Desulfobacula toluolica Tol2: one gene and its partner. The main gene of each other region encodes a partner of the protein of the gene in region 2 in a complex. Links are inferred from orthologs where the notes say so. Each region holds a gene or a part of one and is shown on either strand. Other genes may lie near its edges.

Region 1 (11,104 bases), 3.5 Mb from region 2 along the record:
CAGGATATTATGAACATCAAGGGAGAAGTTGCTTTGGCAAAATATCTGGTGGACGAGGTGCAGGAGGTTTACAGGCTTCAGGGTGTAAGGATTAATGACAAACATATTGAGGTGGTTATCCGTCAGATGATGAGACGGGTAAAGGTCATTGAGACAGGTGATACCAACTTTATTCCGGATGAACAGGTCGACAGGATTCATTTTGCAGAAGTCAATCGGGAAGTAGCCGGTATGGGTGGTGAAACCGCAAAAGGGGAGCCGTTAATTCTTGGTATTACAAAAGCATCATTATCTACTGATAGTTTTCTTTCAGCCGCATCATTCCAGGAAACAACAAAAGTGCTGACTCTTGCTGCTATAGAGGGTAAGTATGACGGCCTTAAAGGATTGAAAGAAAATGTTGTGATGGGTCGTATTATACCTGCAGGGACGGGTTTCCCGGGATACAGCGACGTAGAAGTTGCTTTGGGTGACGTAGCGCAAGTTTGATTAATAAAAAAACTTGACAATTTTAATAAGTGAAAGTAAAATTAAACATTTTGTCGTGTATGACAATGGTTTAAATTTGATAAGGAGCGTAAAGGAAAGTTATGCCGACCATTAATCAATTGGTTCGAAAAGGTAGAAAAAAAGCAGAAAAAAAGGTTAGTACCCCTGCTTTAAAGGGTGGTCCTCAGAAACGTGGTGTTTGTACCAGGGTGTACACGTCAACTCCAAAGAAACCTAACTCTGCTTTGAGAAAAGTAGCCAGGGTTCGTTTGACTACTGGAATGGAAGTTGCTGCATACATACCCGGCATGGGGCATAACCTTCAGGAGCATTCTGTGGTTCTTGTCAGGGGTGGCAGAGTAAAGGATCTTCCAGGTGTTCGCTATCATATTGTCAGGGGCGCTCTTGATACTTTGGGTGTTGATGACAGGCGGCAGGGCAGGTCAAAATACGGAGCAAAGAGACCTAAATAAGCAACTTGGAGCAGATTTTAGTCTGTTCCTTATATATAAGCAATGGTGGATGTGAATAATGGCAGTTAAAGAGATCATGCTTGATAATGTAACAAAAGATGCCACGCAGGAAGAAAAGCTTGCCGCTAAGTTTGTTAACTGTGTCATGAAAGACGGGAAAAAGAACGCAGCGCGTAAAGTTGTTAAAAATGCTTTGTTGATTGCAGAAGAAAAGATCGGCGAGCCTGCTTTGGATATATTAAAAAAAGCAATTGATAATATTAGGCCTGCGGTTGAAGTGAAATCCAGAAGAATCGGCGGATCAACCTATCAGGTGCCGACTGATATAAAACCTTCCAGGCAGACAGCGCTTGCTTTTCGCTGGTTGATTAACTTCAGCCGGAATCGTTCTGAAAAAGGCTATGCAAACAAACTGGCTTCAGAAGTCCTGGATGCTTATAACCAGCGTGGCGGGGCAATGAAGAAAAAGGAAGATACACACAAGATGGCAGAAGCCAACAAGGCATTTGCACATTTTCGGTGGTAACTAATATTTTGATATCCTGATAACATTCCGCAGGAGGAATTAACCAAGAGGAGTAAAGAGGATGGCTAAGGAGAAATTTGAGCGGACCAAGCCGCATGTGAACATAGGAACAATCGGTCATATTGACCATGGAAAGACTACGCTTACAGCAGCGATCACCAAACTTGCAGCAATGGGTGGTCATGGTACATATGTCCCGTTTGATGAGATTGACAAGGCGCCCGAGGAAAGAGAGCGTGGTATTACAATAGCAACAGCTCATGTGGAATACGAGACAGCCAATCGTCACTACGCACATGTGGACTGTCCCGGCCATGCTGACTATATTAAGAACATGATCACAGGGGCAGCCCAGATGGACGGTGCGGTTCTTGTGGTAAGTGCTGATGACGGTCCAATGCCGCAGACAAGAGAGCATATCCTTCTTGCCCGGCAGGTAGGTGTTCCCTCGATTGTTGTGTTTTTGAACAAATGCGACATGGTGGATGACGAAGAATTGATTGAGCTGGTTGAAATGGAGCTTCAGGAGCTTCTTGATACCTATGAATTTCCCGGCGACACAACACCGATTATCAGAGGCAGTGCGCTTAAGGCGCTTGAAGTGGAAAGTGCGGATGATGAAGCTGCCAAACCGATTTTTGAGCTTCTTGATGTTCTTGACTCTTATGTTGCAGAGCCTGAAAGAGATACCGCAAAACCATTTCTGATGCCCATTGAGGATGTATTCAGTATTTCGGGTCGTGGAACTGTTGTTACCGGAAGAATTGAACGTGGTATTATTAAAACCGGTGAAGAGGTTGAAATTGTCGGTATCAGGGATACTGCCAAAACAGTGTGTACCGGTGTTGAAATGTTCAGAAAACTTCTGGATGAGGGGCAGGCAGGCGATAATGTCGGGCTTCTGCTTCGCGGAACAAAACGTGACCAGGTTGAAAGAGGACAGGTTGTGGCCAAACCCGGAACCATTACTCCTCATACGAAATTCAAAGCAGAAATGTATGCATTGAGCAAAGAAGAAGGTGGTCGTCATACTCCGTTTTTCAGTGGTTACAGACCCCAGTTCTTTTTCAGAACAACAGATATTACGGGTGTTTTGACTCTTGACGAAGGCGTGGAAATGATCATGCCAGGGGATAATGCAACCATTAACGTGGAATTGATTAATCCCATTGCAATGGAAAAAGAACTCCGCTTTGCAATCAGAGAAGGTGGACGTACTGTTGGTGCCGGTGTTATCGGTGAAATTGTAGAATAAGTTAGGACGAACGATCTATCATGTTGAAAACAAAAATTAGGATCAGGCTTAAGGCATATGATCATAAACTTCTTGATCAGTCTTCGGTAGATATTGTTGATACTGCAAGGAAGAGTGGAGCCAAAATCGTAGGGCCGGTACCTCTTCCTACCAGGATAAACAAGTTTACCGTACTGCGTTCTCCCCATGTAAACAAAAAATCAAGGGAACAGTTTGAGATCAGAACGCATAAAAGAATGATGGATATTCTGGAACCCACCCAACAGACAGTTGACGCGTTAATGAAGCTTGATCTTTCACCGGGTGTGGATGTGGAAATTAAATTATAGTTCAATAACAGGAACCAATTATGAGCGCATTACTTGGAAAAAAAATCGGAATGACCAATGTGTTTTCCTCGGACGGAAAGCTTGTTCCTGTTACCGTTGTGCAGGTCGGACCATGTGTTGTTACACAGATTAAAACAATAGAATCTGATGGATACAATGCTCTTCAACTTGGATTTGATGAAAAACCGGTTGAGAAATTGAATAAGCCCATGGCCGGACATTTGAAGAAAGCAAGTGATAAAGGATTCCGTGTTTTAAAAGAGTTTAGAACCGATGATGTTGAAAGCGTTGAAGCAGGCGCTACTATCGGAATTGATATATTTACTGTTGGTGATAAGGTGAACATATCAGGTATTTCAAAAGGACGCGGTTTTCAGGGAACGATTAAACGACACGGTTTCCAACGCGGGCCTGAAACTCATGGTAGCAGAAATCATAGAAAACCAGGGTCTATTGGTAACAGCGCCTGGCCGGGAAAAGTTTTTAAGGGTAAGAAACTTCCAGGTCATATGGGTGTTAATCGAGAAACTGTAAAGAATCTTACAATCGTAGATATCAAGCATGACGATAACCTTCTGTTGGTAAAAGGCCCTGTACCGGGTTTTAAAACAGGAATATTGGAAGTTCGAAAAACTGATAAATAATTAAAAAAACAATCAGTTACGTATAAGACAAAAATGCGGCTATGGGTATTGCAAAGTTTATCGCAGTGATGCATAGCTGATCAAAATTTATGAGGAAGAATATGGCTACTGTAGATGTATTAAACAGTGCAGGTGAAAAGGTGTCTGAAACTCAGCTTCCTGATGAGATTTTCAAGACTTCCGTTAAAACAAGCGTTCTTCACCAGGTCGTGCGATCCCAGCTCGTTGCAAAACGGGAAGGGACTGCTGCGTCTAAGACCAGGGGTATGGTAAAGGGTAGTACAAGAAAGCTGTTTAGACAGAAAGGAACCGGTAATGCACGTGCCGGCAGTATTAAATCCCCTTTAAGAAAAGGTGGTGGTGTTATTTTTGGGCCGTCCCAAAGATCTTTTGCGATAAAAGTGCCCAAAAAAGTTAGAAAGCTGGCATTGAAAATGGCATTAAGTTCCAAGGTGGAAGAAAATACCATTACTGTGATTGATGATTTTAATCTTGAAACTATTAAAACCAAAGATCTGGCCAATGTACTCAAAACCTTATCGCTTTCAAATTTGTTGATTGTGTCTGATTCTGAGGATACAAATCTTTTGCTTTCCGCTAGAAATATTCCGGATATCAAGGTTATAAAGACCGAGGGTCTTAATGTATATGATATTTTAAAGTTTAAGAATCTTCTTTTGGTAGAGTCATCAATTAAAAATATCGAGGGGAGGTTGAGCTGATTATGGAACACTATGAAATTGTCAGAGGCCCTGTAGTAACTGAAAAAACAACCCTTCAAAAAGAATTAAACAACCAGGTGACGCTTAAAGTTGATAAAAGAGCCAACCGGGTACAAATCAAAGACGCTGTCGAGAAAAGTTTTAACACCAAGGTTAAGCAGGTCAGAACTATCAAGGTAAAAGGAAAAGTTAAACAGCGCGGTAAAATTATCGGCAAACGAAAAGACTGGAAAAAAGCCATAGTTACACTGATGCCAGGACAACGAATTGATTTTTTTGAAGGTGTTTAAAGAGGTATATATATGTCAACAATAATAAAGACAAAACCGACATCTCCAGGACGACGCTCTCAGGAATACCTTTCTTTTGAAGAAATTACCAAAACCAAGCCTGAAAGACGACTGACAAAGAACATAAACAAACGTGCCGGCCGAAATTCTTACGGAAGAATTACGGCTAAGCACAGAGGTGGCGGAGCAAAAAAGAAATATCGTATCATTGATTTTAAAAGAGATAAAGATGGTATCCCTGCAAAGGTATCTGCCATTGAATATGATCCGAACAGGAGTGCAAGAATTGCTCTTCTGGTTTATGCAGATGGTGAAAAAAGGTATATCCTGGCTCCTCTGGATGTGGCGGTCGGCGATATTCTTGAAACAGGATCCGGCGCTGATATAAAACCTGGTAATTGCATGCCGCTTGAGGATATTCCAACGGGTACAAGAATACATAATATCGAATTGAAACAAAATAAAGGTGGACAGATTGTCAGAAGCGCAGGTGCATATGCACGGCTTATGGCAAAAGAAGGCAGTTATGCGCAGGTTCTTCTTCCCTCTGGTGAAGTAAGAATGGTTCACCTGAAATGCAAGGCTACGATTGGCAGAGTGGGTAATGAAAAGCATGGTGATGTTAAGATCGGTAAAGCCGGTCGAAGCAGATGGATGGGAAGAAGACCGTCTGTTCGAGGAGTTGCCATGAACCCGGTTGATCATCCCATGGGCGGTGGTGAAGGAAGATCCTCCGGTGGTAGACAGCCCTGTACGCCTTGGGGTATTCCAACAAAAGGTAAGCGAACCAGGAAGAGTGCAAGAACAGATCAGTACATTGTTAAAAGAAGAGCTAAGAGAAAATAAATAGGTGGTAAATTATGCCAAGATCATTAAAAAAAGGTCCCTACATTGCACCTCAGCTTTTAAAAAAAGTGCTGGAAGCAAGTAAATCCACACGTAACAAAGTTATCAAGACCTGGTCACGCAGATCCACTATATTCCCTGAAATGGTCGGTGTCACATTTGCTGTGCATAACGGTAAAAAATTCATACCGGTTTTTGTTTCTGAAAATATGGTCGGACATAAGCTTGGTGAATTTTCACCTACAAGAACTTTCTGGGGGCATGCAGGAGATAAAAAATCCAAGAGATAAGCTCTTGTTTGATTAAAGGATATTGATATGGAAGTTAAAGCAACTACAAGACATACAAGAATTTCACCATTTAAGCTTAGGTTGCCCATTGCTGAAGTAAAAGGTAAAAATGCCGGACAAGCGCTGACATTGTTAAAATTCATGCCGCTCAAAGCTGCAGGTATTATTTATAAAACCTTGCAATCAGCTGTTGCAAATGCCGAGCATAACAATGAACTGGATGTGGATAAACTGGTTGTCAAGAATATTTTTGTTGATCACGGGCCGACCATGAAACGGTTCAGGCCGAGAGCCAGGGGTAGAGCAGCCAGAATTTTGAAACGAAGCAGTCATTTAACAGTTATTGTTGAAGAAACTGACAAATAGGAGGAAATAAGCTTGGGCCAGAAAGTACATCCTACCAGTTTAAGGTTAGGCATTATCAGGACTTGGGATTCCAGATGGTATGCAGACAAAGATTATGCCTCTTTTGTTGAAGAAGATTTTAAAGTCAGAAAATTTTTAAAAAAGAAACTCTTTCATGCAGGTATTTCAAAAATAGAAATCGAACGTTTTTCCAAACAGATTCGACTCAGGGTTTTTGCGGCAAGACCAGGTATAATAATCGGCAAGAAAGGGTCGGAGATTGCCCTTCTTAAGCAGGAACTTGAGAAAATGCTTGAACCTGCGGTGTTGATTGATATCAAAGAAGTCCGGCGCCCTGAAATTGATGCTCAGTTGGTAGCGGAGAATATTGCACTTCAACTTGAGAGAAGAATTGCATTTCGAAGAGCCATGAAACGAAGTGTGTCTTCGGCCATGCGGTTTGGTGCAAAAGGAATAAAAATTATTTGTGCCGGTCGTCTTGGTGGTGCTGAAATGGCTCGGACGGAATGGTACAAAGAAGGCCGTATTCCTCTTCACACCTTAAGGGCTGATGTTGATTACGGTTTTACCGAAGCAAGAACCACATACGGAGCCATTGGAATTAAAACTTTTGTATTTAAAGGCGAAGTATTAAGTCCCGGTGAACAAGCGTTGGTTAAATAGAGGTGATTAGGAGAAATAAAAAATGCTTAGTCCAAAAAATGTAAAATTCCGTAAACAGTTTCGCGGCAGGACAAAGGGTTCACCAGACAGGGGAAATACCTTAAGCTTTGGTGACTTCGGTCTACAGGCAATTGAATGCGGTTATGTTAATGCAAGACAGATTGAAGCAGCCAGGGTTGCATTGACCCGTCACGCTAAAAGAGCAGGAAAAAGCTGGATTCGATTTTTTCCTGATCATCCGGTTACAAAAAAACCGGCAGAAGTCAGGATGGGTAAAGGTAAAGGTGCTACGGATGCCTGGGTAGCCAGGGTGAAACCCGGCAAAATTCTTTATGAAATGGAAGGTATACCAAGAGAAGTTGCCAAAGAAGCCATGAAGCTCGCTGCCAGAAAACTTTCCGTGAAAACTCGTTTTGTGGAAAGGAGTAAATAAAATGAAAGTTAGTGAAATCAGAGAGATGGGAGCAGATCAGATTAAAGAAAAGCTTGGTGAATTAAAAAAAGAGCTTTTTAATCTTCGCTTTCAGAATGATGTCGGGCAGCTTGAGAATACAGCAACACTTTCCAATGTCAAAAAGGATATTGCAAGGCTTTACACGATATCCAATGAAATGAATGTAAACATTAGCTAATTTGCGAAGATATTACTATGGAAAATATTCAAAAAAATAAAAGAGAGCTGATTGGTCTTATTGTATCGGATAAAATGGATAAATCAGTGGTTGTTCAGGTCGAAAGATTTGTTCAACACAAGATTTATAAAAAATATATGAAACGATATAAAAAATACCATGCTCATGATGAGACAAATGAATGCAGAATCGGTGATACGGTTAAAATCATCGAAACCAGGCCTTTGAGCAAGCTGAAACGTTTCAGGATAAGTGAAGTCGTTAAAAGAGCTGTTTGATTAAGGGAGTTGAGAAATGATTCAGAGTGAAACTAGATTAACTGTAGCAGACAACTCCGGTGCAAAGGAACTGTACTGCATAAAGGTACTTGGCGGATCCAAAAGACGATATGCCAGCATTGGCGATATTATCACCTGCTCTGTTAAAGAAGCAATACCCAATGCAAAAGTCAGCAAAGGGGATATTGTTCAGGCCGTTATTGTCAGAACCAAAAAAGAAATATCCCGGCCTGATGGCTCAATGATCAGATTTGATGATAATTCAGCTGTAATTTTATCTAAATCAAACGAACCGGTTGGTACACGTATTTTTGGTCCGGTGGCAAGAGAGTTAAGGGCAAAAAGATTTATGAAAATCGTCTCTCTGGCTCCTGATGTGCTTTAACAATCAGGTTATTGGAGAAAAAATCTTATGGAAGCAATAAAAATTAGACTGAAAAAAGATGATAAGGTTAAAGTGCTGACCGGTAAAGATAAGGGAAAGATCGGTAAAGTACTGAAGGTCGTTAAAAAGACAAATCGGGTCGTTGTTGAAAATATTAATGTCGTTAAGGTTCATCAAAGGCCAACGCAGGCAAATCCACAAGGTGGTATTGTTGAAAAAACCATGCCGATTCATATTTCCAATCTCATGATTATGTGCAACTCATGTGTAAAGCCGACAAGAATTGGAATGAAATTATTGGAAGATGGAAAACGGGTCAGAATCTGCAAGAAATGCAGTCAGCAGATAGATTCATAAGACCAAAGGCGGAGAGAATAGATGGCAACTCTTAAGGAAAAGTATCATAACGAGGTTGTGCCCAAGCTCAAGGAAACTTTTAATTATAAAAATGAATTACAGGTACCTAAGCTGGAAAAAATCGTTTTAAACATGGGGCTTGGCGAAGCGGTCAGAAATCCAAAGATCGTTGATCCTGCAGCCGCCGAACTGGCGTTGATCGCCGGTCAGAAACCGGTAATTACAAGAGCAAAAAAACCGATTGCAAATTTTAAGCTTCGTGCTGATTTGCCTATTGGGTGCAAGGTTACCCTGCGCCGTCAAAAAATGTACGATTTTTTTGATCGGCTTGTAAATATCGCTTTACCACGTGTCAGGGACTTTAGAGGGATATCCGGAAAGGCTTTTGATGGCAGGGGTAATTATACTCTTGGTATTACCGAGCATATTATATTCCCTGAAATTGACTATGATAAGACCGACAGTATCAAGGGTCTTAATATTACAGTTGTGACGACAGCTAAAACCGATGAGGAAGGCAAGGCGCTCCTGAAATTTTTTGGGATGCCTTTCAAAAACTAAGGATCTTAAGGAGGAAAGCTTGGCTAAAAAAGCTTTAATCGTAAAGGCGCAGAGAAAACCAAAGTTTTCAGTACGTTCATACAACAGATGCCCCTTATGCGGTAGACCAAGAGGGTTTATTAGAAAAGCTGGTATTTGCAGAATTTGTTTCAGGGGACTTGCGTCAGAAGGTAAACTTCCCGGAGTTACCAAATCAAGTTGGTAACCAGCAAATTTTAACACAAAAAAATTATATCAGCGGATTTTAAGGAGATTTCAAATGGCAACTAGTGATCCAATTGCAGACATGCTGACAATCATAAGAAATGGTGGTAAAGCAGGGTTTGCTAAAGTGGATATCCCCGGATCAAAAATTAAATTGAAAATGGTGCGGGTGCTGAAAGAACAAGGATATATAAAGGATTTTAAATTCCTTGAAAATGAAACGCAAGGAGTTCTTCGTGTTTATTTAAAATATGTGTCTGAAGGACAGCCCACAATTTTTGGAATAAAAAGAGTGAGTAAACCGTCCTGCAGGGTTTACAGTAAATCAAAACAAATTAAGCCGGTTTTAAATGGGCTGGGCATATCAATTGTTTCAACCTCAAAAGGGTTGATGACGGATAAGCAGGCCATTGAAGCGAACGTCGGCGGTGAAATTCTTTGTAACGTATGGTAGTACAGGAGTAATATATATGTCTAGAATAGGAAAACAGCCGGTTCAGCTTCCAGATAAGGTCCAGTTCGCCCTGAAGGGTGATATGATTTCTGTTAAAGGACCCAAAGGTAATCTTGAGCGACAATTGCATCCGGCCATTGAACTTGAAATGAATGATGGTTTTGTAATGGTAACTACAGATACAAGTGATAAGAAAAAAGTGGCTTTGCAAGGGTTGTTCAGGTCCCTTATATCCAATATGGTAACCGGTGTTACTGCCGGTTATGAAAAGCAACTTCTCCTTTCCGGTATTGGTTATCGTGCAGAAACAAAAGGCAACAGTCTTATACTCAATGTAGGCTATTCCAATCCGGTCGATTTTAAAATTCCTGATGGAATCCAGGCGACTGTTGAAAAGAATACGCAAATTATTTTGACAGGTATAGATAAGGAGCTTCTTGGCCAGGTGGCGGCAAATATAAGAGATCTTAGACCTCCTGAGCCTTACAAAGGTAAAGGCATAATGTATTCGGACGAAAGAATCATTAGAAAAGCCGGTAAGACTGCTGGTAAAGATTAAAAGGCGGGAGTATAAAGATTATGGGAAATACATCACCAAGGCTTATATCAAGGCTTAAAAGAAAAAAAAGAATCAGGAAAAATATTCTTGGTAACCAGGATCGACCAAGATTGAGTGTATTCAGAAGTTCAAAACATATTTATGCTCAGATCATTGATGATACTGATCGGATTACACTTGTATCTGCATCTACACTTGATAAAGAATTTAATGAAAATAAGGCAGAGGGTAAAAAGGCTGAGATTGCAAAGGCAATCGGAATCCTTATCGGCAAGAGAGCTCTTGATAAAGGAATTACAAAAGTAGTTCTGGATAGAAATGGATTTTTATATCATGGCCGCATCAAAGCGCTTTCAGACGGAGCTCGCGAAGCCGGATTGATTTTCTAATTAAGGAGGAATACCCTTGGCAAGACAGCAGATGGAAGATAGTGGATTAATAGATAAAGTCGTCAGAATCAATCGTGTTGCAAAAGTTGTAAAAGGTGGTAGAAATTTCAGCTTCAGCGCACTTGTTGTGGTTGGTGACGGAGAAGGCAGTGTCGGGTATGGTCTGGGAAAAGCAACGGAAGTACCGGAAGCTATCAAAAAAGGCCTGGAAAAAGCAAAAAGAAATATGGTCAAAATTTCATTACTTGACGGTACTGTTCCTTTTGAAGTTATTGGTAAAGCAGGTGCAGGCCGAGTATTGCTTAAACCGGCTTCTCCTGGTACAGGTTTGATTGCTGGCGGTGGAATTCGTGCCGTCCTTGAGGCCGTCGGTGTAACCGATATCCTGACAA
Region 2 (11,640 bases):
GTGATCCCTGAAAAATGGCTTGAAAAAATTACTTCCGTACTGGCCCAAACTCTCGTAGAGGTCATGAATGGGTCTGCTGTTTCAGTTCTTGCCAAAGATCTGATGGTGACCGACGACCTGGACTTTTCAAGAAAAATCGATGAATATACCTTTTCAGGCGGTGTCTCTGAATTGCTGTACGGCTGCAATGGGTATCAGCATAACGATATCGGTTCATACCTTGCCGCTGAAATTAAGACGCTGTTCCCAAAGCTTTCCGGACCGGTCATTGAACTTGAAAACAAGATAAGGGCGACGGTTATAGGTGCCGGTGCCCATACATTATCCATATCGGGTTCCTCGGGATTCATGGATGACCAGCTTAAGTTTCCCATGTGGAACGTGCCGGTGCTAAGGGTTGACGTGGAACAGGACAAATTAAGCCATGCCCATATCAAATCTGAAATTGAAAGGTCTTTGAAGCGGTTTGATCTGTCCGAGGGGGCCGAGACCGTGGCGTTCTACTTTAAGGGTCTCACCCACAATTCCTACCAGAAGCTGGTAATGTTTGGTAAAGCCATTGAGTCGGCACTGGCAAATTCAATCGGTAAAAACATTCCCATTATTCTCATTTTTCGGGCTGATATTGCCTGTGGTGTGGGAAATGTCATCCGCCGGGAAACAGGCCTTAAAACTAACCTGCTCACCCTGGATGAACTGGATCTTAAGGATGGTGACTGGATCGACATCGGCGAACCGCTGGTGGACAAACAGGTGTTCCCGGTGACCGTCAAGTCACTGATTTTCCATGACACCCGGAAAGTATGATGCGGTCTGTTTATTTACCGGCAAAGCTTGACAGCGTATAGATAAAGAACAAGGAGAGAACAATATGAGTGAGCTTAAATCAGGCAGTAATTTGGAAAAGGTTCTAAATGCGGGCCATTTCGCTTTCACCGGAGAATGCGGTCCCCCAAAAGGTGCCAATGTCGACCATTTAAATGAAAAATTAAGTCACCTTGTGGGGTATGTGGATGCCGTCAACATGACGGACAACCAGACAGCCGTGGTCCGCATGTCTTCCATTGCCGGCTCTGTTTTGATGATGGAAAAGGGGCTTGAACCCAATTTTCAGATGGTCTGCCGGGACAGGAACCGCCTGGCCATGATGAGTGATATTCTAGGCGCTTATGCCATGGGTATCCGGAATATGCTGTGTCTTTCCGGCGACCACACAAGTTTCGGGAATCATCCCGAGGCAAAAGGTGTCCATGATATTGATTCCATGCAGCTGATTGCCATGGTGAAGAAAATGCGGGACGAGGGCAAATTTTTAAATGGCGAGGATATTGACGTACCGCCGAAACTGTTTATCGGGGCCGCTGCCAACCCGTTTGCGGATCCTTATGAATACCGGGTGTTCAGGCTTGCCAATAAAATAAAAGCAGGTGTGGATTTTGTCCAGACACAATGCATTTTCAATATGGAAAAATTCCGTGATTTCATGAAACAGGCCGTGGATATGGGGCTTCATGAAAAGTGCTATATCCTGGCTGGTGTCACACCCATGAAAAGTGCTCCTATGGCCAATTTCATGTCCAAGTTTGTTCCGGGTATGGATATCCCCGAACATTTGATCAAACGCCTCAGGGGCGTGCCCAAAAAAGACCAGCCAGAGGAAGGTATCAAGTTTGCGCTGGAACAGATCGAAGAATTCAAAGAGATGGAAGGTGTGGCAGGTGTCCATCTGATGGCCATTGAATGGGAACACAGGGTGCCTGAAATTGCAGAAAGGGCAAATGTACTGCCCCGACCGGTTGTTGAATAGAAACCATGGACTCGCAAGGTTATTACGAAACCCTGAAGGTCAGCCGCAATGCAACGGATGAACAGATAAAAAAGGCTTACCGGAAACTGGCCAGGCAGTTTCATCCCGATGTAAACAGTGATGAGGGGGCTGAAACCCGGTTCAAATTAATCGGGGAAGCATATGAGGTTTTAAGAGATGAGGGGAAACGGCGGATCTATGACATGACCGGATTTAAACGGTTCGGCACTTGGGCCGCTTCCAGGTCTGACGGTCAAAACGGAATGCATCAATGTTCCGGTGGTATGAACGGCGGCAAATGCAGTGCTTTTGAAACGCTTTTCAGAAGACGGTCCGGGGTCAGGAAAAATCGGACTGGAACCGGTCACAATGAATTTCTAAAGGCTGACGGACAGGCGACATCTTAAAATCCGGGCGCACTATTTTCAGAATTAAAACAGAAAATGCAGCCCCTGGCTCACTGAGTCCCAGAAAATCTTCGATACCCCTGCCGATTCGAAAATTATTATTACAGGCCTATGGTATTAACCTGCCGCGTCTTGGTTCACAGCATGGGCGTATGAGTAAATAACAGTCAAGGATGGTCGCGATCTTTGCATATTAAGTTGAGCTAATTCTTCCATAAGGCAGCAAGTTATTCTATAATGCACGTTCCGGTATTTTACCGGAGCGCGCTTTTTTTTGTGGAAAGGAAAAATGAATTCAAAAAAGAAATTTGTTATCATCACGGGATACTTTAAAGGAGAGTCCTACGGTCTTTTAGGTCCACAGATGGCAGCCACCGTTATATCTGATAACAGTGAGTATGAGGCGCTTGTCGTAGGAGTGACCAATGAAGATGACAAAACAGATCTGATCACGGCACTGGAAAATCATTTTAGCGGAACCCGGATGGTCATTGGGTTTTCAACCCTTGGCGGAAGACCGGATCTGTTTGATCTGGCAGGAGAGCTTAAAGATAAGGGTGCGGTCACTATTCTGGCCGGGCCACAGGCCAATGTCGATTTTAAAGGGGAAGTGGGTCACGACCGGTTTGACCATCGCTTTAAGGGAATGTCGGACCGATTTACCTTTGCCATACAGGGACCTGTCCAGCAGATCCTGCCCATCCTGGAGAGCGGTCTCGATAGTGATATTTCAGAATTTGATGGTGTCCTGTCCAGGAATAAAGATGGGCAGATAAAGGAGAATCGTCCTGCCCCATGGGAGGATCAATGGCTGTCCAAGGTTGACTGGACCAATATTTACCGGTTAAAGGGAACATCCTTTGCCCGGATGCCGATTACCTGCGGCCAGGTACTCCAGCAGATCGGATGCCCCCATGCTGCAAAAGAAAGAAAAATACAGATTGATTATCCAGCCGATCTTGCCAATGAGACAGGGCCGAAACATGTGACCATCGCCCAGAAGGGGTGCAGCTTCTGTGATGTGGCCCAGGACAAAGGATTTATGGGGGCGGTGGGTGAAGAAGCTGTTAAATCCCAGATGGCATGTTTGCCCGAACAGGCCGACGGCAGCAGGGTCGCATTTGAACTGATCAATGAAAGCCCTTTGCCCAAACTTGATCGTGTCATGGAACTTGCCTGTGAGTGCAGCCTGGAGCTGTCCCAGATTAATTTGACCCTGCGGGCGGATTATTTTCTGAAGGGACAGGAAAATCTGAAGAACACCCTTGAAAAAGCCCAAAAGAAAAACATCCGGATACTGCTGGCCTCCATCGGATTTGAATCTTTTGACGATACCATTTTGAAAAATATGAACAAAGGTGTAACCCGTCAAATGAACCTGGATACCATTAAAACGATCCGGGATTTGAAGCCAAAGTTCCCCTGTCATTTTGGATATCTTAAAGAGGAGGGGGCCAATCACGGATTTATTCACCCAACCCCTTGGGACACACCGGATATCTCCAAGGAAGTTAACCTTACCATTGACATGTACCAGCTGGCCATGGATATTCTTCCCCCTCACAGCACACCGCTGATTATCCACCATGCCTCCGGTCTTGCCGACTGGATACGTCAGATCGAACAACAGGAAAACATTCAGTTTGAAAGGGTCGGCACCACCATCGCCTGGTGGCAACATAAACGTTTGGTGTGACCATGGATGTGCTGATAACGATTATTGCCAGTTTTGTCATGATTTTGCAAAACATCATGGCCATACTGATCCTGCAATTCTACAACAGACAGGTTGGACCGGTATCTTTCTGGAGGGCGATTAAAAAGGCTGTGGGGAACCCGGTTATTTTATCCGCTTTGATCAATAAAAGGAAAAGGGGTCAAATCTTTAGTTAACTCTTGTTGGATGATCAGCAAAAAATCGATTTAGTCTCTAAGCTGTTCAACGGAAAGCCCCATGGCCAAAGCCAGTTTTTCAAGGGTTGAAGTTTTGTTTTCCTGCTCGGTTCTTTCCATCTGGGACAATGCCGCCTGTGTGATCCCGGCTTTCCCTGCCACCTGTTTCTGGGTCATCCCTAAGTGAACCCGCCAGGCTTTGATCAGGTTGTATCCCTTTTTGATAACAAGGCCCACCACTTCATGGGGTACGGTGTCATCATTTAAAAAAACTTTCTGCTCAACCTGTTGATTGCTTCCTGTTATGATCCGTCAATGGAAAAAGTTCCTCCCAAAAGTCTTCTTGGCAAGGCGATCCATTACACTCTCAGCCAATGACATAGGCTCATCCAATATACGACCGACGGAATCATCAGGCCTGATAACAATCTGGTTGAAAATGCCATCCGACCTTTTGTGGTCGGACGAAAGAATTGGCTTTTCTCGGACACCGTTCAGGTTGCCCGGAAAAGAATATGGGGTGATAACAGGGGCAAGGTGTCGACTGGAGGCCGGAAAATTTAACAGGTGTAAAAAAGTTGTGGTGCTGAACAGATCAAAGGGTGAAAAGTGGTCGAAAAAATGACTTTCACACAAAAAGATCACACAATCTTGAAATGATGATTTTGGAAAATTTCGAGAGAGGTTGTGTTTAATGGTCGGGGCGAGAGGATTTGAACCTCCGACATCCTGCTCCCAAAGCAGGCGCGCTACCAGGCTGCGCTACGCCCCGATCTTTTTGTGTTGGATACAAGCAGGCTAACTATCATTTCTGAATAATAAAAGCAAGAAATTTTATGGCTTTGGGTTGTTTTTTTTAAAATAGAGATCAATGCTTTTTGAAATGAGTGCTGCATATTCAGTAAGAATGTTTTCGATTTCATCCGGGTGTTGGGGCAGTGTTAAAACGGATAAAGGTTCAATCAGTATGGCTGGCATGGTTGCGCCTTCAAGAAGAAGGATCGGTGCCCCGGTTGAGAAAAAACGAATCGCGTTTTTGTTGGCGGAAAAAATACTGCAGAAAGAAGTGATTGCTTTTTTGCTTTCAGCTTGATGAAGCAGTGGGTGTGATTTCCATTTGTTGTCTTTAATATGGGGTGGGTGTTTGTAAGATTCAGGTGGGTCAAAATAGTAAAAAAAAGCTGAATATTTGTTTGTTTGATGTAAATGGATGCTGATAAAAAGGTCTGCCTTGTTTTTGTTGGCTAAAAAAATTCTTTCCCGGGCAGATATTGTAATGTTTTGGGTTCTTGTTAAAAGAACATTGTATCGGTTTTCAAGCTGTTGGGCGATTTTTTCAGCAAGCTGCAAGGTGATGGTTTTTTCGTTTATTCCACTGGAAGAGACAATTCCGTTTTGAGTTCCCCCGTGGCCTGGATCAATCACGATAATACGTTGTTTTGTTTGAATTGCTTTATTGCCAAATCCGATGCCTGGGGGTATTATACACGATAGAATGATGATAAATGCTAAAACCTTTTCTTTGGCCAATTTTCTTGACACCTTTATGTATAAGGGTTATCTTAATAAACTTTGTGAGATATGTGTTTTATATATTACATTTTTTTGATTATTTGAAGCAGTGTTTAATATATAAATCAATTTTAATAGAAATGAATACAGGACGGAAAAATGCAGGTAAAAATTGAAGATAAGAGCAGTGTAAAAAAAGTGCTCTCTTTTGAAATCCCCAAAGAGGACGTTACCAAGGAACTCAATAAAGCATACAATGAGTTGAAAAAGAAAGTTGATGTAAAAGGATTCCGCAAGGGGAAAATTCCACGCAAGGTATTGGAAAACAGATTTTCAAAAGATGTTCATGCCGATGTTGCACCGCGCTTAATCCAGGAAGCATTTATTGATGCCATCAAAGATCATGATCTGAATATCGTGGGGGGGCCTCAAATGGATCCGCCGGAATTAGATCCTGAAAACGCTTATGTTTTTGATATTACCGTTGAGGTAAAGCCTGAACTGGATGATATCGAATTTGAAGGTATTGCTCTGGAAAAAACAAAATATGAAGTGTCGGATGGTGAGATAGAAAGCCAGATGTACATGATTCAGAAAACTATGGCGAAAAAAGAGACCGTCCAAGAAGAACGTCCTGTAAAAGAGAGTGATTTTGTTCTGATTGATTACGAAGGTTTTTTAAATGGAGAATCATTTGATAAGACTCCCAAAATTGAAAATTATGTCATGGGAATCGGACAAGGCGGTTTGCCCAAAGAGTTTTCAGAAAAACTGACAGGTGCCATTCCAGTTCAGGATCTTGACATAGAAGTGCCCTATGCCGATGATTATTATGATGAAAATCTGAAAGGCAAGACAATTGTCTACAAGGTGACATTAAAAGAAATTCAAGAAGAAGTTCTGCCTGAACTCAATGATGATCTGGTAAAAGATCTGGGAAAATTTGAAACCCTGGATGATGTAAGAGCCTCCATTCGTGAAAATTTGGGAAAAGGATATGAGCAAAGGATAAAACATGAGATTTCCGAACAGGTTTTTCAAAGCCTTTTGGAAAAATATGAATTTGAAGTTCCTGAAGCAATGATTGAAGGTGAACTCAATGGTATTGCAATGGAAGCAGAACAAGCCTATGCCGCAAATAATACTTCTCTTGAAGAAGCCGGTTTAAGTAAGGATGTTTTACGTACCCAGTATCGTGATGTGGCGGAAAAACAGGCGCGAAGACATTTGATCCTGGACAAAGTCATTACTCAGGAAAAACTCGAGCTTACGGATGATGAACTTGAAAAAAGTTTTGAGGAAATGGCAATGGGAATGAATGCACCTGTTGATGCAGTAAAAAATTATTTCAGCCAGGACCCCAAGCAGCTGGAATATTATAAACATACCCAGCTTGAAAAAAAGGCCGTTGATCTTATAATAGAAAAAGGCAACATTACAGAAGTTGAACCGGATTCACTTGAAGATGTTGCAGAAACTAAAGAAGCGGATATGCCGACAGAAGAAAAAGAGTAATCATTTAACGTGCAACCTGCATTAAGAAAATGAAAACTAAATAATTATAAGGAGTTGAATTTTGCCTCTAATTCCAATGGTTGTTGAGCAAAGCAACAGGGGGGAGCGTGCATATGATATCTATTCACGCCTTTTAAAGGATCGAATCATTTTTATCGGATCTGCTATTGATGATGAGATTGCCAATCTTATTGTTGCCCAGTTCTTGTTTCTGGAATCAGAAGATCCTGAAAAGGACATCAGTTTTTATATTAATTCACCAGGTGGTGTTGTAACGGCAGGGATGGCCATCTATGATACAATGCAGTATATAAAACCGGATGTGGCTACCGTATGTATCGGACAGGCCGCCAGTATGGGGGCGCTTTTACTGACGGCAGGTACAAAAGGGAAAAGATTTGCCCTGCCCAATTCCAGAATAATGATTCATCAGCCACTTGGCGGAACACAGGGACAAGCCACTGATATTAAAATTCAGGCCAATGAGATTTTAAGGATGAAAGATATTTTAAATGAGATTTTATCCACTCATACAGGTCAGGATATTGAAAAAGTATCTGCAGATACGGAAAGAGATTTTTTCATGTCAGCAACAGAAGCCATGAAATATGGTATTGTGGACAAGGTGGTTACTGACAGAAGCGAGTTGGAAGAAGACACAGATAACGACGCTTCAAAGGAGTAATGATTATGGCTCAGAAAGATGAAGAAAATGATCAGTTTTTCTGTTCTTTTTGCGGTAAAAATCAAAAAGAGGTTAAAAAGCTGATTGCAGGTCCAAGTGTTTATATTTGTAATGAATGTATAAACTTGTGCGGCGAGATTATTGAGGATGAAGAAAAAGAAAAAAAGGCCCAAAAGGATGGGTTAAAGGATTTTTTAAAACCTAAACAGATAAAAAAATTGCTTGATTCTTACGTTATTGAGCAGGATAAGGCTAAAAAAGTTCTTTCTGTGGCAGTATATAACCATTACAAGCGATTAAGTTCAACCCTGGAAAAGAAAAGTGATGATGTGGAAATTGAAAAGAGCAATATCCTTATCATCGGTCCCACAGGATGTGGGAAGACTCTTCTTGCACAAACCCTTGCCAGGTTTTTAGATGTTCCTTTTGCCATTGCAGATGCTACTGCATTAACCGAAGCAGGTTATGTTGGAGAAGATGTTGAAAATATAGTCCTTTCTCTTGTTCAGAATGCAGACTATGACATTGAGAAAGCTCAGAAGGGTATTATTTATATTGATGAAATTGATAAAATATCCCAGCGTGGAGACAATCCGTCCATTACCCGGGATGTTTCAGGAGAAGGCGTTCAGCAGGCCCTTTTAAAAATCATAGAGGGTACGATTGCAAGTATTCCGCCCAAAGGGGGCCGAAAACATCCCCAGCAGGATTATGTAAAGGTTGATACATCTAATATCCTTTTTGTTTGCGGGGGTACATTCACAGGTTTGGAAAAGGTGATTGAAAGAAGAATTACCCAGAAAACCATGGGATTTGGTGCTAAAATCGCAGAAAAAAAGGATAAAAATATTGGAGAACTTCTTGAACAGCTCAAGCCGGAAGATCTGATTAGATTTGGTCTTATACCTGAGTTTTTAGGACGTCTGCCCATTATTACGTCCATTGGCGAACTCAATGAAAAATCTTTGGTGAAGATTTTAACCGAGCCTAAGAACGCTTTGGTTAAACAATACCAGGAATTATTCAAGGTTGAAGGTGTGGATCTTCAGTTTACGGATGAAGCCCTTGAAGCCATGGCCAAAGAAGCTGTGAAAAGAAAATCGGGCGCAAGGGGACTTCGTGCTATCATGGAGGAAACCATGCTGGATATCATGTATGAAATTCCATCTAAAGAGAATGTTCAAGAATGTGTTGTTGGAGAAGAGGTGGTATTAAAGAATGAAGATCCCATACTGCTTTATGAACAACCTAAAAAACAGGCCTGACACTAAAAAGGGTTCTAAAATTCAATGATCAATATTTCCAAGTTCTTTCATCAGGATGGTTCGGAGAGTATAAAAAAACAGCTTCCATTGGTTCCCTTGAGGGATATGGTATTGTTTCCATATATTACCACATCGGTATTTGTTGGAAGGGATAAATCCATTAAGGCTTTGTCCGAAGCCATGGCAGCAGACAAGAAGATTTTTTTGACCACCCAAAAAAATCCTGAAGTATTAAAACCAACCATTAAAGATATTTTTCAGGTTGGAACGGAAGCAAGGATCACTCAGCTCCTCAGATTGCCTGATGGAACCGTTAAAGCATTGGTTGAAGGATGTGAAAGAGGTAAAATTGTTAAACTGGTTGATGAGGATGGTTATCTTTGTGTCGAATATATACCTGTTCATGAAGAACTCATGCCGGAAACAGCCAGTGAAGCGGCCATAAGAACTGTTACAGAAGCGTTTGAACACTATGCACAACTTTCCGGAGCAGTATCGCAAAGTTTTTTTAAGACGCTTGATATGCTGTCCTCCAACGAGTCTCGATATGCCGATACCATTGCCAGTCAGATGCCGTTTAAAGTGGTTGATAAACAGAAACTGCTTGAATGTGGAACGATTGAAGATAGATTTTTCTTGTTGTTGAAGCTGATTCAAAAGGAAGCAGAAGTCTTTACCATGTCCCAGAAAATAAAGGGAAGAGTAAAGAAGCAAATGGAAACGCTGCAGAAAAAACATTATTTGAATGAGCAGATGCAGGCCATAAAAAAAGAGATGGGAGAAGACGGCAATGCTTCGGAATTTGAGGATCTTGAAAACAGGATAAAGAAAAAAAGAATGTCCAAAGAAGCGGCTTCAGTGGCGAGAAGAGAGCTTGCCAAATTAAAAATGATGTCCCCCATGTCATCTGAAGCCACTGTGGTCAGAAATTATATTGACTGGCTGATTTCTCTGCCCTGGTACAGGAAGAACCGGTCAAAAAATGATTTGCAAAAAGCTGAGCAGATTCTGGATCAGGATCATTACGGACTTGAAAAACCCAAGGAAAGGATTCTTGAGTATTTAGCCGTACAAATTCTGGTTAAAAAGATTAAAGGGCCGATTTTATGTCTTGTAGGCCCTCCGGGTGTGGGCAAAACATCTTTGGCAAGGTCTGTCGCTTCTGCTACGGGAAGGGCTTTTGCAAGGGTGTCACTTGGCGGTGTCAGGGATGAAGCTGAAATCAGAGGGCACCGGCGTACCTATGTGGGAGCTATGCCTGGCAGGATTATTCAGACCTTGAAAAAAATAGGTTATAATAATCCGGTTTTTTGTCTGGATGAAATTGATAAAATGACGTCTGATTTCAGGGGTGATCCATCATCGGCTTTGCTTGAAGCATTAGACCCGGAGCAGAATAAAAATTTTAATGATCATTATCTTGAAGTGGATTATGATCTGTCGGAAATCCTTTTTATCACCACTGCCAATACATTGTATGATATCCCTGCACCTTTGAGGGACAGGATGGAGATTATTCAGATACCTGGCTATACTGAGTATGAAAAGGCAAAGATTGCCACCGGGTATTTGATCCCGAAACAATTAAAAGAAAACGGTCTTTCTGATTCTGATGCGGTTTTTTCAAAAAATGCCGTTCATGCCATTATTAAAAAATACACAAAAGAAGCAGGGGTCAGAAATCTTGAGCGTGAGATTTCAGCTGTTTTGCGAAAAATAGCCAAAGAGATTGTTCAAACCGACCATAGAAAATTACATAATATTTCTACAACTACGGTTTTAAAATTTTTAGGTCAGCCCCGTTTCAGAGACAGTGCCTTGGAAAAAGAAGACATGATTGGTATTGTTACCGGTCTTGCCTGGACCCAGGCAGGAGGGGAATTGCTTACCATTGAGGCTGTAACCATGCCGGGAAAGGGAAATGTGATGGTAACCGGAAAACTTGGTGATGTCATGAAAGAGTCTTCCCAGGCCGCAGTAAGTTATGTCAGATCCCGTTGTAAAGAATTAAATATAAAAGAAGATTTCTATAAAGATATTGATATACACATCCATGTACCCGAAGGCGCAATCCCCAAAGACGGTCCTTCCGCCGGTATATCCATGTGTTCGGCAGTTGTTTCGGTATTGACCGGAAAACCGGTTTCAAGAAAGGTTGCCATGACAGGAGAAATAACATTGCGGGGAAGAGTGCTTCCTGTCGGTGGTTTGAAGGAAAAACTCTTGGCAGCCCATATCAATGGTATTAAAAAAGTCATTGTTTCAACAGAGAATAAAAGAGATATAAAAGAGATTCCCAAAGCTATTCAAGCTCAAATGGAAATTGTTTATGCTGAGGATATGTCCCAGGTGCTTGAAAATGCTTTGTTATAATTTGAATTTATTGAAGATATGATATAAATTCCATCATGGCATCTTTTTCATCTTTTGTGGTGATGGCTCTTCTAATTTCAATTATTTTTTTATGTTCTTCCTTGTCCAGTAAAAGGTCTTCTTTTCTTGTTCCTGATTTGTTGATATTAATGGCTGGCCAGATTCGGTGTTCAGCGCATTCCC

Evidence for each region.
Region 1: the proteins of tig (region 2) and rpsG are in contact, whole or in part, in a crystal structure (PDB 3GTY), measured with the Thermotoga maritima proteins. The link is inferred for Desulfobacula toluolica Tol2 from one-to-one orthologs. Residues at the interface, in WP_004081061.1 of Thermotoga maritima: Glu122, Val124, Val129, Leu130, Tyr133, Glu188, Gly259, Ile262, Tyr263, Glu266, Ser270, Glu273, Gln274, Glu277, Arg308, Gln311, Ile312, Ser315, Tyr316, Glu325, Arg329, Arg336, Leu363, Phe366, Trp367, Arg373, Leu377, Arg381, Leu384, Glu387; in WP_004081843.1 of Thermotoga maritima: Lys34, Lys52, Lys55, Glu59, Arg62, Gln63, Glu66, Asn67, Lys69, Val71, Arg95, Ala109, Lys110, Lys111, Gly112, Arg113, Pro114, Glu117, Glu121, Ile124, Ala125, Tyr127, Asn128, Asn129, Thr130, Gly131, Lys135, Asp139, Arg142, Met143.

Annotation. Positions count from the first base shown.
Region 1 is NC_018645.1:4,058,859-4,069,962, reverse strand. What follows is about bases 1-2,754. They hold rpsG (30S ribosomal protein S7), read left to right. Parts: upstream 1-1,020; coding sequence 1,021-1,488; downstream 1,489-2,754. Other genes in these bases: tuf (elongation factor Tu), read left to right, coding at 1,550-2,743; rpsL (30S ribosomal protein S12), read left to right, coding at 591-962; rpoC (DNA-directed RNA polymerase subunit beta'), read left to right, coding at 1-489. In the rest of the region: rpsJ (30S ribosomal protein S10), read left to right, coding at 2,764-3,072; rplC (50S ribosomal protein L3), read left to right, coding at 3,090-3,716; rplD (50S ribosomal protein L4), read left to right, coding at 3,818-4,438; rplW (50S ribosomal protein L23), read left to right, coding at 4,441-4,728; rplB (50S ribosomal protein L2), read left to right, coding at 4,741-5,574; rpsS (30S ribosomal protein S19), read left to right, coding at 5,589-5,864; rplV (50S ribosomal protein L22), read left to right, coding at 5,892-6,230; rpsC (30S ribosomal protein S3), read left to right, coding at 6,243-6,893; rplP (50S ribosomal protein L16), read left to right, coding at 6,916-7,326; rpmC (50S ribosomal protein L29), read left to right, coding at 7,328-7,525; rpsQ (30S ribosomal protein S17), read left to right, coding at 7,543-7,803; rplN (50S ribosomal protein L14), read left to right, coding at 7,820-8,188; rplX (50S ribosomal protein L24), read left to right, coding at 8,216-8,545; rplE (50S ribosomal protein L5), read left to right, coding at 8,567-9,106; TOL2_RS24375 (type Z 30S ribosomal protein S14), read left to right, coding at 9,084-9,311; and more genes.
Region 2 is NC_018645.1:517,775-529,414, forward strand. The notes cover bases 4,960-7,956. They hold tig (trigger factor), read left to right. Parts: upstream 4,960-5,778; coding sequence 5,779-7,134; downstream 7,135-7,956. Other genes in these bases: TOL2_RS23345 (N-acetylmuramoyl-L-alanine amidase family protein), read right to left, coding at 4,960-5,637; clpP (ATP-dependent Clp endopeptidase proteolytic subunit ClpP), read left to right, coding at 7,196-7,819; clpX (ATP-dependent Clp protease ATP-binding subunit ClpX), read left to right, coding at 7,825-7,956. Outside these bases: TOL2_RS02370 (ethanolamine ammonia-lyase reactivating factor EutA), read left to right, coding at 1-807; TOL2_RS02375 (methylenetetrahydrofolate reductase), read left to right, coding at 872-1,807; TOL2_RS25735 (DnaJ domain-containing protein), read left to right, coding at 1,813-2,214; TOL2_RS02385 (radical SAM protein), read left to right, coding at 2,504-3,910; TOL2_RS25360 (helix-turn-helix domain-containing protein), read right to left, coding at 4,138-4,347; more of TOL2_RS23345, read right to left, coding at 4,942-4,959; more of clpX, read left to right, coding at 7,957-9,084; lon (endopeptidase La), read left to right, coding at 9,109-11,457; transcription termination factor Rho, read right to left, coding at 11,465-11,640. UniProt on the Bacillus subtilis protein: Involved in protein export. Acts as a chaperone by maintaining the newly synthesized protein in an open conformation. Functions as a peptidyl-prolyl cis-trans isomerase.